2 regions of the Butyrivibrio sp. VCB2001 genome follow, and region 1 is predicted to be linked to the other one. Evidence: riboswitches for the same ligand, from Rfam matches in the RefSeq annotation. Region 1 holds a riboswitch; the other holds the start of a gene.
What was found. Region 1 has a riboswitch for thiamine pyrophosphate ahead of thiE (thiamine phosphate synthase). Riboswitches for the same ligand answer to the same signal wherever they lie in the genome.

Region 2: another riboswitch for thiamine pyrophosphate. It lies ahead of thiT (energy-coupled thiamine transporter ThiT); the one in region 1 lies ahead of thiE (thiamine phosphate synthase).

The regions. Positions count from the first base shown of each region.
Region 1 covers NZ_AUIZ01000001.1:370,402-373,575, reverse strand. The annotation lists gene G589_RS0101630 (asparaginase) at 1-161, shown strand, start outside; gene pepT (peptidase T) at 164-1,426, shown strand; TPP riboswitch at 1,472-1,572, shown strand; gene thiE (thiamine phosphate synthase) at 1,664-3,121, shown strand; gene thiW (energy coupling factor transporter S component ThiW) at 3,118-3,174, shown strand, end outside.
Region 2 covers NZ_AUIZ01000002.1:206,845-210,018, forward strand. The annotation lists gene asnA (aspartate--ammonia ligase) at 1-756, shown strand, start outside; gene thiT (energy-coupled thiamine transporter ThiT) at 936-1,637, opposite strand; TPP riboswitch at 1,735-1,839, opposite strand; gene G589_RS0103670 (CPBP family intramembrane glutamic endopeptidase) at 1,893-2,351, shown strand; gene addA (helicase-exonuclease AddAB subunit AddA) at 2,348-3,174, opposite strand, start outside.

The sequences.
Region 1 (3,174 bases):
ATGAGACAGGTAAAAGAGCTCTTGAAATCGGTGCACTTGAAGCTCACGACATGACAACAGAAGCAGCCCTTACAAAGCTCATGTGGATACTTGGACTGACAGAGGATGTAAAGGAAATACGTGATTATTATTCAATAAATGTAGCAGGAGAAATGGCCTAACTATGAAGCAGGAAGAAGTTTACGAACAGGTAAAAGAAAGACTGATGAGCTATGCAAGGATTGATACTCAGTCTGCTGAATATACCGGGCATTGGCCAACAACAGAGAAACAAAAAGACCTTGCACGTGTGCTTAAGGATGAGCTTATAAGCATAGGCGTATCCGATGTATTTCTGGATGAGGAAGGGTGTGTCGTTTACGGCAAAGTTCCGTCCAATGTACAGGATACTCAGGTAATGCCTATAGGATTTATTGCCCATATTGACACAGCTCCCGACGCCAGCGGAACAAATGTTAAGCCCTGGGTTTTGGAAAACTACGATGGTGGAGACATTGTTCTTAATAAAGAGAAGAACATAGTCATGAAGGCTTCTGACTATTCTAATCTCAAAATGTATATTGGCCAGGACCTTATACTGACTGACGGAACAACACTTCTTGGTGGGGACGACAAGGCTTCAATCGCAGCCATAATGTCTTTTGCCCAGTATCTGGTTGATCACGGCGATGTAAAGCATGGAGACATTTGCATTGCCTTTACTCCTGATGAGGAAGTGGGAGGACTTGCAAGGGATCTGGATTTTGATAGGTTTGGAGCAAAGGTGGCTTACACTTTGGACGGCGACCATCTTGGCTGGTATGAGGATGAGACCTTCAATGCATCGGAAGCGGTGTTTGAGTTTACAGGTAGAAGCGTACATACCGGAACAGCCAAAGGCATTATGGTAAATGCAGTTGATATGGCAGCTGAGCTTATGGCTATGCTGCCAAAGAAAGAAAAGCCCCAGTATACCGAAGGTGTGGAAGGCTTTTATCACCTGATCTCCTGCGAGAGCGACTGTGAGCATGCAAGGGTAAGGCTTCTTGTCCGCGACTTTGACCATGATAATTTCAAAAAGCGCGAGGAATTTCTTAAGGAGTGCGCAGAGAAATTAGGAGCAGACTATGGAGATGACCGCGTGAAGCTTACGATTATCCATCAGTACAGCAACATGAAGGAAGTTCTGAAGGACGTTCCGTTCATGATAGATATACTTAAAGGTGCCATCAGGAAAGCAGGTATAGAGCCTGTCTGTGAGCCCTTCAGGGGAGGAACCGACGGAGCAGCTCTTTCATTCAGAGGCCTTCCGTGCCCGAATCTCTCAGCAGGTTATGAAAACGCCCACGGAAGATTTGAGTATGTACCAATACAGTCCATGGTAAAAAATGTAGAGATATTGCTGAATATCTGTGAAAGTGCTCTTGCTATTGCCGACAATGCGTGATATATTCTATAACTGAAGGTCGCAAAGACCTGCAAAAACAACAAAATACCGGACAAGGGGAGCTGATAATGGCTGAGAGGTGCATGAGCACGACCCTAAACCTGATTTGGATAATGCCAACGTAGGAATCGTCGATTAGTTAAGCGTAATTAGCGTCATCTGTATCAGATGGCGCTTTTTTATGTCCATCTGACAGAATGTGCTAAACTCTCTCAGTCATGATCAAATGTAATTGACATGACTTATGATCTTTGGGAAATTCGCCCGCAAATACACATTTTAACCAACTACATTACTGCTTGTGACGTGGTAAATGCATGTCTTTCCGTAGGAGCTACGGCCATAGGAGGAGATGCCCTGTGCGAGTGTGCGCAGATAACAGAGAACTGCGATGGCCTTGTCATCAACACAGGAACTCCGTCACCGGAGAGGCTAAAGGTCTTTTTATCATCAGGTAAAAGAGCTAACGAACTGGATATACCGGTCGTGCTGGATCCGGTAGGCGCCGGAGCCACAGACTTTCGAAGAGATATGTTAAAAGAGCTTTTGGCCAAAGTTCACTTTGCATGCATAAGGGGAAATACTTCAGAAATTAAGGCACTATGTGAAATACTTGGCATCAACAAAGGTGATAAAATCACGCAGGTCTTCGCCGGAGTGGAGGATATGGGAAGCCATTTATCCAAAAAAGATTTGCTTAGTCTTTCTAAAGCTGCAAAGGCTGTTGTCGTTGTGAGCGGAGAAAACGTGCTGATCGCAGATGCTTCTGCAAACCTGGTTTATAAACTACCCGGTGGCAGCAGCATGCAAAAGCTCTTTACCGGAGCAGGATGTATGATGAGTGCCATAATTGGCTCATACCTTGGAGCTGCCAAGAAAGAAGAAGAGACAGATGATTATGTAAATGCCATCAGGGAAGGCATTTTACTTTATCAGATAAACGCCGCCAGGGCAGAGCTCTTTTGCCAAAAAGAAAAAAGACTTGGGACTATGGAGTACAAGAATGCTCTCATCGATCAGCTGAGTCTTACAAGGCTTAGCAGGAGAGGGCGTTTTAGAAGACTTGATACATTTCTGTATGCAATAACCAACAGAGATATCCTACAGGGGGAAATAAGTCTGTCGGAGGCGGTTGAACAGGCTATTCTGGGCGGAGCAACAATGATACAGCTCCGGGAGAAAAATATGACCACAACCGAATACATAAAAACGGCGGTCAAGGTCAATCAGATATGTGAGAACTATGATATTCCTCTTATCATCAATGACAACGTGGAAGTATGTAGCGTGGTAGGGGCAGCAGGCGTCCATTTAGGGCTTGAAGATGAGTCGATAGAAAAGGCAAGGGAGGTTCTTGGAAGGGACTTCATAATCGGTGCAACGGCCCACAATCTTGGAGAGGCGAAAAGAGCTCTTTTACAAGGAGCTGACTATCTTGGTGTTGGTGCAGCCTTTGGATCGGATACCAAAAAGGATGCAAAGCCGATGATGAACCTCGAAAGCTATAGGGAGATCACATCAAGTATGCCGATACCGGTGGTTGCCATCGGTGGTATAACGGGTGAAAACCTGCATCATTTATCGGGACTTGGTCTTTCCGGAATTGCAGTGATATCAAGCATCTTTGGTGCTTCTGATATAAAAGAAAATACAAAAAGCCTTAAGGAAAAGGCTAAGGAGGAGATTTTAGGATGAAGAAAGAATCAGTAGTTAAGCTTGTATTATCGGGAATGTTTGTGGCACTGGCG
Region 2 (3,174 bases), on a different contig from region 1:
AAATGGAAGAGATATGCTCTCAAGAAATACGGATTTAATGTTGGCGAAGGTCTCTACACAGATATGAACGCTGTAAGACGCGATGAGATCCCTGACAATATCCACTCAATCTTCGTTGACCAGTGGGACTGGGAAAAGGTTATAAATAAAGAGGACAGAAACCTTGATTTCCTCAAGGAAACAGTCAAGAACGTTTACAAGGTTCTCAGAAAGACCGAGAAGTTCATGTCCATTCAGTATGACTACATCGAGGAGATTCTTCCTGAGGATATCTTCTTTATCACAACCCAGGAGCTTGAGGACATGTTCCCTGACAACACACCCAAGGAGCGTGAGTACTTCATTTCCAAAGCCAAGGGTGCTGTATGCATAATGCAGATCGGTGATGAGCTTGCTTCAGGTGAGAAGCACGACGGAAGAGCTCCGGACTATGACGACTGGGCACTTAATGCCGACATCATCGTTTACTACCCTGTTCTTGACATTGCTCTTGAGCTTTCAAGTATGGGAATCAGAGTTGACGAGGAGTCACTTAAGAGCCAGCTTGAGAAGGCAGGATGCACCGAGAGAGCACAGCTTCCTTTCCAGAAAGCCATTTTGGACAAAGAGCTGCCTTACACCATCGGCGGTGGAATCGGCCAGTCAAGAATTTGTATGTTCTTCTTAAGAAAAGCTCATATCGGAGAGGTTCAGTGCTCTATCTGGCCTGAGGATATGGTTGAAGAAGCTACCAGGAACGGAATTCAGATACTGTAAGATAATAAAAGCCCGGCACTTTCGATGTGCCGGGCTTTTTTATGTCAGGGAGTGAGTCAGTGGGGAGTCAGTGGGGACGGTTCTCTTTGACTCCCTTTTGCTTAGGTGTTCTATACCTTTTGATTATCAAAAAAAGGGAGTCAAAGAGAACCGTCCCCACTGACTCCCCACTGAATTCCTTATACTGCCTGAGCAGTTTTTACTACGCCCTTCTCAAGAGCCTCATTTTTAATTCTGTTAAGAGCAACTCTTACTGCAGGAATAAAGAGAACTACTATTGTGAGAACTGCCTCGGCTGCAAGGTAGCTTCCGTTGTAAGCTACTGAATAGCCAATCGGTGACATCCCCTCAGGTGTATAGTCTGCAAAGAATACAACTCCTGAGAGCACTGCAAATACGAATCTTCCAAATACACCAACCAGATATCCCTTGTACATTCCAAACTTAGTGTTGTGGAAGAATCCTGCAAGACCGAGAGCTGTGAAAGCAAGCACATAGTCGCACAGAAGCTGTGGAACACTGATGATGTAAGGATCAACGATCATCTGAAGAAGTCCGTAAGCAAATGCTGAAGCAAGGCTTACCCTGGGTCCGTAGAGATATCCGATATATGTGATAAAGAACATGCTGAATACTGTAACTGATCCGCCCATAGGAAGCTTAAAGAGCTTAACGTTTGACAATACAAATGCAAGGGCAAGGCAAAGAGCTGATACTGTAAGCTGCTTAACGCTGAGCTTTCCTTTACCATCGGCATTTACAAAGTAGCTGATACCCAAAAACGCAAGGATTGCAAGAACCACTACCAGGACATATCCGCCTGATGTGATGTTGTAAGATGTGTAGCCGTCTTCAACGACCTTTTCAAGAAATAAACTCATAAAAAAATCCTCCCTTTATATGACCGTTATCTTGGGAGGTTTCCTGACGTTGATATTCCATAAACACTAAAAGCACAGTATAATGTACTCTGACGTCTATGAGTTATCGTTGCTTCCCTACGCCGGTATTATCCGGGTCAGGTGATAAGGGTTAGTCGTGCATTACACGAGCACTCTCAGCATAGCTCCCCTAGCGGTTTATTTTTAATTCAAGTCAATTAAACTATTATGCCCAAGGATTGTCAATAGCTTTTTATGAATAACAGAGCATTTACTTTAAATCAAATAAAACTCCATGCCATATGGGCTCTTATCGGAGCTCTGTCAGCCCTTGTGCTGACTCTTATATTTAATGCCACAGGTCTGACAAGCCTTGAATCCTTTCAGGGGCCTGAAAGCCGCCTTTACAGCATATCAAACGAGACTGCCATACTAATCATGGTGTACTGCTTTGCCACACCATTGGTGGAAGAGATACTGTTCAGATTCTTTCTCTTTAACTTCCTGAACAGACACATAAAAAGAGCTGCCATCGCAATCATCCTGACAGCAGCCCTGTTTGGTATTTATCATCTTCACCCCGTACAGGCCTTATACGGCTTTTTGATGGGGCTTATTATCACGTACAGCTATTACAGGCATAGGACTTTGAGCATCCCTCTGGTGGTGCACATTACAGCCAATGCTTTTGCCTTGGTCTATACTCTGCTTTAATCCAGCCTTATGACGCTTTCAAGGGTAAAGGAGTAGATATATACTTCCTTTACCTTTTTTCTTGTGGCAGCTTCCAGCGCCCTCTTGTAGAGCTCAAGCTGCACAGCATATCTGTCCACCAGTGCCTTGCCGTCTCTGACCTTATCGGTCTTGTAGTCAAGAAGCACTATCTCGCCGTCCTCTATAAACCAGGCATCTACAATTCCCTGAACCAGTACCATCTCATCCTCCGGAAATCCCGGATCAAGCTCTTTTGCCGAAATTCCCATCATGAAAGGTTTCTCGCGCATGAGTTCGCCTCTGCCAAATGCTGCTCCCATGCGGGTTCCAAGGTCCGTTAAAAGATATGTCCTTATATCCTCCGGTCTTACCACCTCCCGGTACTCATCAGGTATCAGGCCTTTCTGAGCCGCTTTCGCAATCCAGCCTCTAAGGCCCTCTGCAGATGTATCCGCAAATGCATCGCCATCCAGAAGTTCCATAACCCTGTGGTAGGCACTTCCTCGCTCTGCGCCGGTAAGAGTTCCCTTAGGCTCCTCATCTGCAGCATATGGAGCAGGAACCACCCCAAACTCATCCTCATCCACCATGGCCTTCTTCTTGAGTTCTGATACTGTAGTCTTGGTGAAAAGACCTTTCAGATCGGCGTGAGGGTACTTTGCAAAGAATTTCGCCTTAAGGCTCTCAAGGAGCTCCTCATCAATGTTTCCGCCATTTTCCAAAGTCTGTCTGCGCATAGTTGCCTTAAAAGCACCGGCTCTGATGCCGTCAAGAAGATCCTTATCCCCCACAGAGCTTATCTTAAGCACCGGCGCTTCACCCA